Thermoleptolyngbya sichuanensis A183: one gene and its partners. The protein of the gene in region 3 interacts with the protein of the main gene of each other region in a pairwise test. Links are inferred from orthologs where the notes say so. Each region holds a gene or a part of one and is shown on either strand. Other genes may lie near its edges. The genes, in order: HPC62_RS02720, tsaE and rlmB.

Evidence for each region.
Region 1: the proteins of rlmB (region 3) and HPC62_RS02720 interact in binary tests that used the Escherichia coli proteins (3 or more experiments, as listed by UniProt). The link is inferred for Thermoleptolyngbya sichuanensis A183 from one-to-one orthologs.
Region 2: the proteins of rlmB (region 3) and tsaE interact in binary tests that used the Escherichia coli proteins (3 or more experiments, as listed by UniProt). The link is inferred for Thermoleptolyngbya sichuanensis A183 from one-to-one orthologs.

Annotation. Positions count from the first base shown.
Region 1 is NZ_CP053661.1:615,392-618,499, forward strand. What follows is about bases 3-2,956. They hold HPC62_RS02720 (NAD(P)H-hydrate dehydratase), read right to left. Parts: upstream 2,305-2,956; coding sequence 700-2,304; downstream 3-699. Other genes in these bases: HPC62_RS02715 (hypothetical protein), read right to left, coding at 3-485; HPC62_RS02725 (GNAT family N-acetyltransferase), read left to right, coding at 2,692-2,956. Outside these bases: more of HPC62_RS02715, read right to left, coding at 1-2; more of HPC62_RS02725, read left to right, coding at 2,957-3,108. UniProt on the Escherichia coli protein: Bifunctional enzyme that catalyzes the epimerization of the S- and R-forms of NAD(P)HX and the dehydration of the S-form of NAD(P)HX at the expense of ADP, which is converted to AMP.
Region 2 is NZ_CP053661.1:2,396,117-2,399,141, reverse strand. Bases 107-2,977 are described here. They hold tsaE (tRNA (adenosine(37)-N6)-threonylcarbamoyltransferase complex ATPase subunit type 1 TsaE), read left to right. Parts: upstream 107-1,240; coding sequence 1,241-1,714; downstream 1,715-2,977. Other genes in these bases: HPC62_RS10060 (hypothetical protein), read left to right, coding at 2,926-2,977; HPC62_RS10070 (DNA polymerase III subunit gamma/tau), read right to left, coding at 107-976. In the rest of the region: more of HPC62_RS10070, read right to left, coding at 1-106; more of HPC62_RS10060, read left to right, coding at 2,978-3,025. UniProt on the Escherichia coli protein: Required for the formation of a threonylcarbamoyl group on adenosine at position 37 (t(6)A37) in tRNAs that read codons beginning with adenine.
Region 3 is NZ_CP053661.1:3,470,421-3,473,508, forward strand. The notes cover bases 130-3,063. They hold rlmB (23S rRNA (guanosine(2251)-2'-O)-methyltransferase RlmB), read right to left. Parts: upstream 2,161-3,063; coding sequence 1,099-2,160; downstream 130-1,098. Other genes in these bases: HPC62_RS14470 (hypothetical protein), read right to left, coding at 130-173; HPC62_RS14475 (DUF1816 domain-containing protein), read right to left, coding at 494-760; HPC62_RS14485 (Mini-ribonuclease 3), read right to left, coding at 2,707-3,063. Outside these bases: more of HPC62_RS14470, read right to left, coding at 1-129; more of HPC62_RS14485, read right to left, coding at 3,064-3,088. UniProt on the Escherichia coli protein: Specifically methylates the ribose of guanosine 2251 in 23S rRNA.

The DNA of each region.
Region 1 (3,108 bases), 2.9 Mb from region 3 along the record:
GCCATCACGGTCAGATCGGTGCAGTCTTGCGTAGACACCAGCGGCAGAGGATTGGGCGGCTCTGGTCGGCGACGCGGGCGATAGTCGTAGCGGGGATGGCAGTCGTAGCCCGGATAGCAGCGGGGCAGGCGATTTCCGTAGGGATTGCTTCGCGAATCGTGCCGATAGTCATCCCGCCAGTCCGCATTGTCGCGCCAGTCGTAGGGAGCGCGCTCATCGTGATCAGGGCGATCGCCCCGCCGCCGGATGAGGATTCGCTGCGCCAGTTCAGGCGCTTGGCGGGTGCTGGGTTCTGCCCCTGGTCGGGCATCGAGATGGGTTGCATCAAGGCGGGTTGCCAAACCCTTCAGCGGCATCGCCAGCCCGCCCAAGAGGGCCAGCGCCAGGGCAATTCCCGTCGGGATTGCTTCGCGAATCGCTCGATGTCGTGGGGTTGGGTGCGGCGATTTCCGCAGGGATCGCTTTGCGAATCGCGTCTGCCTCATCGCATTTTGGAACAGCCGAAGCAAACCAGTTTGAGGGTGTAGCATTTGACAGAACGGCGCTTGAGGAATCTAAACGGAGCGGGCGATCGCAGGGTACGCAGCAGGTATCCGGCGGCCGGGCGTGAGACGTGCGGACTGAAAAGCTTGCCAAAAATCCAAAATCGCCAATCTAAAATCCAAAATCGCTGGAATTGTCAAACTAAAATCCAAAATCCTAAAATCCAAAATCGCTAGAATCGTTAAAATCGTTCGATTGCAATACCCGCGGCAAATAGCGGATCTGCGTGCTGGCATCTGCGCCCAGTTCGCTGTGGGCGGCGGCGGCGAGTCGCCCAGTGGCAGCGTGCCACCAGGTAGCGGCGGCTACGACTGGCTCCAGGGGCAGATGCCGCCGTGCTGCTTGGGCCAGCAGCCCCCCCAAAAGCCCTGTCAACACATCACCACTGCCGCCCCGCGCCAGGGCAGGCGTGCTGTCTGGATTCAGCCACACAGCCGGATGTTGGGTTGTGCCGATCGCCACTTTTGCGCCCTTCAGCAGCACGATCGCCCCAGACTGCTGGGCGGCGCGGCGTGCTGCGTCGATGCGATTCCCGCAGGGATCGTTTTGCGAATCGCTCTGTTCCTCCCTGCCCGACGCTGCCCCCAGATCGGGAAACAGACGGCGAAACTCGCCCGGATGCGGCGTGAGGACGGTTGGGGCGGGCCGATTCCGTAGCGTGGGAACTGGGTCGAGCGTCGCCAAAATATTCAGCCCGTCGGCATCCAGCAGCAGCGGCGTGGCTGCTTCCAGCAGTTGCTTGACTAGGCTCACTGGCTCGCGGGTCAGCCCACAACCGCAGGCGATCGCCGCGTAGTCTGCCAGGTTCAGGTCTTCAGGCAACTGGGCGATCGCCCCATCGTCCGTTTCCCCACAGCCCCACACCAGCGCATCTGGCACCTGCGCCACCACCATCAGCCGCAACGATTCTGGCACGGCCACCGACAGCATCCCCACGCCGCTGGCCCGGGCCGCCTGGGCCGCCAGCAGGGCCGCCCCCGCATACTGCCGCGATCCGCAGACCAGCAGCAAGTGCCCCTCGCGATACTTATGGGTGGTGACGGAACGGGGAATGGGTAGAGCGGCGATCGCCTGTTGCGGCGTAATACGGCAAAGATCAGGCGGGGTTCCCAGCACCTCGACGATATCCGCCAGTGGCAGGTCAAAGTCGATCAGTTCCGCCTGCCCGATCCAGTCTTGCCCCTGGTCTTGCAAAAACGCCTGCTTCCACAGCCCCAGACAAAAGGTGCGCGTTGCCCGCACGGCCGTTCCCAGCACCGCGCCAGTGTTGGTGTGCAGTCCAGAGGGCAGGTCAATACTTAGCACGGGTTTCTGCCAGGTGTTAATCCGGTCAACGGCGGCGGCGATGTCGCCAGAGAGCGGCCGCGTCAGCCCAAAGCCAAACAATCCGTCAATCAGCACGGTGCAATCGGCTAAATTAGCCAGCGCCACCTGGGGAATGCCCAAACTGGCGGCGTAGCGGGCATGGTGAGCCGTTAGCTCCTTGAGACTGGCAAAGGGCGCAAAAAGTTTCACGCCATAGCCGCGAAAATGCAGTTCCCGCGCCACCACCAGGGCATCGCCGCCATTGTGCCCCGGCCCGACCAGGATGCCAAACGTCGTTCGCACATCGGGATACAGCTCACACACGCGCCGGGTAATTAGCCCCGCCACCTTTTCCATCAGCGCCGCCACGGGCATCCCCGCCGCAAACACCCGCGACTCGATGGCCGCCATCTGGCTGGCCGAAACGACAAACTGCTGAATCTGGGTGTGCCGCATGGGAGGGGTTCGGGGTCAGGGGTTAGGAATCTAGCCAGATGCTCTTGCTGCTGCGATCCTATCCCTAATATTGATTTTGGATTTTGGATTGGCGATTTTGGATTGCAAGTCGGGCGTTTGCGAGGCTTCCAGCAATTTCATTGGTGGCAGCATTTAGGAGAGTTGAGACAGCGTAAGGGGTTTCGCGTTGCGCTTTTATCGTTGCTGCTGGCTAGACTTAGAAAAAATTTATTGTGCAGCAGCCGAAGGAAAAGTTAGGTCAACAAGAAATCTGGTTGGCTCTGAGCAGCTTAACGTTGTGTCCTGACTCCCGACTCCTGACTCCTGACTCCTGCTATAAAACCAGTGCTGAAGAGGGAAATTGTGCAAATTCGGGAAGATGATTTGATGAGCGACAAGATTGCGGCGCTGCTGCAAGAGCATCTGGATAATATGCACGAAATTACGCCGCCAGGGAGTGTTCATGCGCTGGATCTGGAACGGCTGCGATCGCCTGACATCACCTTCTGGAGTGCGTGGCAGGGAGACGAACTGGTGGGCTGTGGCGCACTCAGGCACCTGGATGCCACCAGCGGTGAAATCAAGTCCATGCGGACGGTTCAGGCATACCATCGTAAGGGCGTTGCCTCAAAGCTGCTGGAGCATATTCTCGCGGAAGCAGAGCGGCGGGGCTATGGCCGTCTGTATCTGGAAACGGGGGCACTGGCGGAATTTGCTGCGGCGCGATCGCTCTATGCCCGCTACGGGTTCGAGCCGTGCGGACCCTTTGCCGACTATGCGGATGATCCCAACAGTGCTTTTATG
Region 2 (3,025 bases), 1.1 Mb from region 3 along the record:
CGATGGGCAGCGATGCGACAAACTCGCACATTTCTGCCCAGGTGTTGGGCGTGATGGCAACCAGGTCGCTGCGGCTGGGCGCGGTTTTGGCAATCAGCAGGTCGCGGTAGAAACTGGTCAGGTTTTGCAGCACGACAAGCGGTTCCCGTCCCCGATCCATTAGGCGGCGGGCGCTGTCGAGGACGGGGGCGGGCTGGTCAGCGGCGATCGCCCTCACCAGATCCAGCAAATCCCGCTCTGGCACAGCACCGACCAGATCCCACACTTTTTCCGTGGAGATTTCGCCCTCTAGCAGGCTGAGCTGGTCGAGTAAGCTCTCCGCATCGCGCAGCCCGCCCTGGGAGATTTGCGCCACCAGATGCAGCGCCTCTGGCGTGATGGGGATAGACTCGGCGCGGGCGATCGCCCCCAGATGCGTCACCATTGCCTCCAGCGGAATACGGCGAAAGTCAAACCGCTGGCAGCGCGAAATAATCGTCGGCAGCACCCGCTGTGGGTCGGTCGTCGCCAACACAAACACCACATGGGGCGGCGGCTCCTCCAGCGTCTTCAGCAGAGCATTAAACGCCGCATTGCTGAGCATATGACATTCATCGACAACATACACCTTGTAGCGACACTGGACTGGGGCAAACTGGGCCCGCTCAATCAGTTCACGAATGTTGTCTACGCCTGTATTGCTGGCGGCATCGATTTCGATCACGTCTAGCGCAGTGCCCTGAGCCACCATGCGGCAGACCTCACACTGACCGCAGGGCTTTTCGGTGGGCTGCCCGGCTTGCAGGCAGTTCAGCGATTTTGCCAAAATCCGGGCGCTGGAGGTTTTGCCTGTGCCGCGTGCCCCAGTGAACAGGTACGCCGGGGCGATCTTTTGCTGACGCAGGGCGTTGGTCAGCGTGGCGGCGATCGCCTCCTGGCCCACCAGTTCCGAAAAGGTCTGGGGACGATATTTGTGGTGCAGCGGTTCGTAGGTCACGGCGGCAAGGGGTGAACGCTCTTACTATTCTAAGGAGTCTGATCTAAACAGTCTGAGTTCTGAACAGTCTGAGTTCTAAACAGTCTGAGTTCTAGAGCCGCCGCAAGGCGGAGAATCCATGTTGACCTGTACCTCGCATAATGGGTTGCAGGCGCTAGCAAATCCTGAAGTTCCTAATATTTCTTGCCGTAATATTTCTTGCCGTAATATTTCCTGCTGTATTTATAGCCGCTGCGGTTCACCATGTCTGCTCAACTGTTGCCTTTGACCCTCGACCTGCCCGATGCTGCCGCTACCCAGCGCTTGGGAGAGCTTTTGGGGCGATCGCTCCCAGCGGGTAGCATTTTGCTGTTGGAAGGCGACCTCGGCGCAGGCAAAACCACGCTCGTCCAGGGCATTGGGCTTGGTTTAGGCATTTCAGACCCCATCGTCAGCCCCACGTTTACCCTCGTGAACGAATATACCGAGGGGCGCATCCCGCTCTATCACATGGATCTGTATCGACTGGAGCCAGCGGAAACAGAAGCGCTGTATCTAGACCAGTATTGGGCGGGGCAAGATTTGCCACTAGGCATTGTTGCCATTGAATGGGCCGAGCGCCTGATTGCTGTGCCTACGCCAAGTCTCCATCTGGCGCTCCAGACCTCGGCCTCCGCCAAACGGCGGGCCCGCCTCACTTCTGCTGGAGAATTTAACTGGGCGGCCTACCTGGGAAATCTACCAGCGCAATTTGCTTGAGCCATACGTCCAGACTCCATGACAGATGGATAAAGCTTTTATAGAAGGTTCCAGTTTTGTATTGGTTTTGTGACCTTAGCGCTTCATTCAGTCAAAAGGGCTACTAAAATATTACTTTAGATATATCGGAATTTTGCGTAGGGCTTTTCTCAGGGAAAACCCTACGATGCACTTCGCCTGATGATTCCTAGTTTGCCCTTTTGGGGATGACGAGTTCGATATATCCGCCGTTTGGCCGATGTCTATCGGGTTCTCAAAGGGGGAAATGGGGAATGGGTGGAGTGATTCACTAAGCCTGTGCGCCAACGGAGTCTGTGTGGGCATCTGAATGGCGGTCTGAACTGGCGCTATGTGTGAGTTTCAGCCTGTCCATCTTGACGCTGGCATACTTCTAGACCACGGTTTCGGGTGCATCTCTCGGCTCCTAAGAAAACTTACTTATGCTATCTCTGTAAAGTTGACGCTAAGATCGCCGCAAAAGAGCGATTGCAGTGTTCGAGTTTGCCAGGTCAGTAGCGTTGGTTCAGTATGGGGTCAAGCTTTGGCAATAACCTGCCAGGGTTAGCCCTTTGCTGAAGGTGGGTTTGATAGCAGTGCAAGGCATATTGCGCGATCGCCCAGTGTCCAGAAGCAGACTTCGAAGAATTCTCTGAATTCTCTCAAGGCTGTTTCTGTCAACGGAGAGTTGGGTAGCAATGAGCCGCGTCACGCTTTCAGACCAAAAATCTTGAAGCCCTTTACCAATTGCTAGGGCACGTTAAACGCTGTAGAGTTGCTGACTGAGGCAACCGCCTTCAAGCTAAATCGAATGGTCGTTTTTGTAGATCCACTGCGCGGCTACAGAATCGTCCTTTGTTATAGGCTTTTCGGCACTGCTGAAATCTGAGGCCAGCTTCTTTCCTGGCGGAACACGTTTTTAGGGGCGCACATTTCTAATGGGGATGTGTTCCTTTTCACAAGGGCGTGCTTCCGTAGGTTTATGTTTTCGTAAGCACGTTTTCCCAAACGTGTTTTCGCAAACATCTAACATTCGCCTGTCGCTCCTGGAAATCTCGTTGCTTTTATAGCGCTCCAAAGCCAAAGGGTTGTTTGTTTACAGTTTACAAGCGCCCCGGCAGCTTGCTGTTTCTGAACTTTTGGATCACCGGGTCTGTCTGCTTGGGACAGGAGTTGGGCGAGATTCGAGTTCGGAGGGTCAGGCAAGACTGCTTTTGCTGAATGCTTTGGGGGCGATCGCCCGGAAATGGGCCACGCCTCACTGCATCTGGCTAGGCACGTCGGGGGATGCTTTTGGTGATCAAATTCCTGTGG
Region 3 (3,088 bases):
GTCAGCCTGAGCTGCTCTGCTACCATGCTTGAGCTTTGAGCAACATTCCGCAGTCGATATTCTTGAACCGCAGTTGGAATACCGGCAAAGAGAATAAGAAGCGATGCAAGCAAAATAGGGGGTAAGTGAATATCTCTCCAAGAGTTGGGATTGAGATTAGTATGCAGCGTCATGGTAGACACCCTCCTCCTGATCAGCGATCAGGTTCCCTGGTAGAAGCCTTGCAGATAGAGAGTTTGAAGCGTTTTCTATGGGCTTTGGCTTACACCTTGATCCTACCTCTGGCAAGCAGAATTGCTCACTAGGCGCAATTTTTCTTAAGCAGAGCTTATGTACTAAGCAGCTTCTGTACAAGTTATCTGTACAAGCTGTCTGTACAAGTTAAAAGCGATCGCCCTCCCTAGAAAGTTCAAACAAGTTCAAACAAGCTCAAACAGAGAACTCAAAAAGAGAGGCGATCGCCCAATTCTGACAAAACCCGGCTTCGCTCGACCTAGCCAAACGCCGCCGCGCTGCGGGTAGGCATTTCCTGCTCATCGTCGATCGTCAGCTTGTGGGGCTTGCAGCGCTTGATGCTGAGCTTGATTCCCTGTGCGCCTTCTTGCACCAGATCTTCGACGTAGCCGCCCTTGTGTTGTTCTGCTTCCGTTGCACTGGCGAACGGGCCGAAGTAGTAGGTGCAGCGGGGCGAGTCAGTCACAATTTCCACCCACCAGGCCGCACCTACCGTTTGCAAGATTGATGTCCAGGTTTCTTTCATAAGGCGTTAGGATGTAAGTCTTTGGCTTAAACTGTAGGGTTCTCTTTAGGAAAATTCAATATTTATTACAATCCTTTATGAACCAGCTTCAGCAAAATAAGGCATCCTATGAGCCAGTCTATTCAAGGGGGCTAAGCTTCCATCCCCTTCAATCCCTAAGACTCCTAGCTCAAGTTTTGTCCCGCCTACAGCATCCCTTGAAATCTGCCCCCCAGATCGTATTGTGTGTGACGTTTAGGCAAAAATTCTGATCGCTTCTGATTTCAGACTTATTTTGCCTCTGCGTTTTTTTGGCATATTTTCTGTTTCGGGGGGCAGATGTATACCCAGCCAGTGAATCACTTGGCGATCGCCGGACTGAGCGAGAGCGTATTCGTCCAGCGCTGGCGATACACCTCATACAGCGCCATACCCGCGGCCACCGAGGCATTCAGGCTGGCTGTTTTGCCCCGCAGCGGAATCGACACCAGCACATCGCAACTGCGCTGCGTCAGCATGTTTAGCCCGTCACCCTCGGAGCCGACCACCAGCACCGTCGCCCTGTGAAACGTGACCGTGTTGATCGACTGCCCCGCTTCTGCGTCGGTGCCGTAAATCCAGAACCCTTCGGCTTTCAACTCTTCGAGCGCTCGTCCCAGGTTGACCACGCGGGCGATCGCCAGGTTTTCCAATGCACCCGCCGCGACTTTCATCACCGTTGAGGTAACACCGACCGAGCGCCGTTGCGGGATCACGATGCCCTGAGCGCCCAGCGCTTCGGCCGTGCGAATAATTGCACCCAGGTTGTGGGGATCGGTGATGCCGTCCACTGCTACCAGCACGGGCTGTTCGGTTGCGGCTTTGGCCTGGGCAATCAGGTCGCCCAATTCCAGATATTCATAGGGAGCAACCTGCGCCACGATGCCCTGATGCGTTGCGCCGTGGGTCAGATGGTCGAGCCGTCGATTGTCTACCTCGTCGATGACGGCTCCGTTGCTCTTGGCTTTTTGCAGCAGCGTATGGAAGCGGGGATCGTAGCGCAGGCGCGGCGTGACCCAGATGCGGTTAAGCTGGCGATCGCTCTCTAGGGCCGCCACCAGCGTATGACGACCATAGATCAAATCGAGGCTGGCTTCTTCGGATTCATGCAGTTCATTGCCGAGGCTCTCCGTGGCCCTATAGCGGGCTTCCGAAACGTCCCCAAAGTTCCTCGGTTGGGATGTGCCGCGATCGCTCTCCCAGGCTGGTCGGGGCGGTTTGCGGCCGGGGCGATCGCTCCCGTCTCTGCCTGGCGCAGCGGCCGGGCGGCGGGAAATAGGTCGAACCTGGTCACCGGAAAGGCGGACGGGCCGGTCTGGGCTAAATTTGGCTTTGGCGGGCTTGTCTGCATCACTGCGACGACGGGCAGGGCGATCGCCCACTGATTGCTCTGGCTGCCTCTGATCCGACGGTCTGGCGCTGTAGGAGTCTCTGGCAGGACGATCAGGGCGATCGCCCGAAAACTTTCTGCCCGCAGGTTTGCCGTAGCGATCGCCAGAAGGCTTTCGACTCGCAGATCCGTCACCATAGCGATCGCCCCGATCGTCGCCTGCTGCCCGCTCACTAAAGTAGCGATCGCCCGCCGACTTTCCGCCTGCCGACTTTCCGCCCGAAAACTTTCGCCCGCCCCCGCCTGCACGCGGTTTGCCTGGTCGGGATGAACCCTGTCCTTTGCGCGGGGACGACCCCCGGTTTGAGTCGCGGTTTTGAGCAGCCATGAGTCTCCTTCCCTGACGTAGTCGTAGTGTCCAAATGTCTAAGACGCGCCGGGCAGTAAAACCGTCAGCATCTCCGGGTTTCTAGCATAGCGGAGCCAGCTCCAAATTGGGGGAAAATCAACACGATTCCCTGACCAAAGATTTCTTGCGATTTCGTTTCAGTTTCTTAAGCGAGCGGAGGGCAGATTGCAACGGATCTATACAGGTCTATCAGGCTTTTTCACCGCCTCTCTCACCGCCTTTTTCACCGCTTGCTTCTGGCGGGGGCTTCAAGTTTTCGAGGGGCTGCATCTGTGCCAGCAACTCCTGCAATCGCCCCGGATTGCTGAGATACAGGTATCCCAGCAGCGTTTCTAGACCTGTGGCCTGACGATAAATTTCAGCATCCACCCGCCGGGGGCCTCGCTGAGCCGCATTGCGCCCTCGCCGCACAATGTCTTGCTCCTGTTCGGTGAGATGGCTAGAGAGCGATCGCACTTGGGCGGCCTGGCTTTCGGCCCGCACCTGCTCCACGACTTGCCGATGATAGTCTTGAATGCGTTTGGGCGGCAGCAGGCAGGCTATCCGTACATGCAGTTCGTACACTGCATCG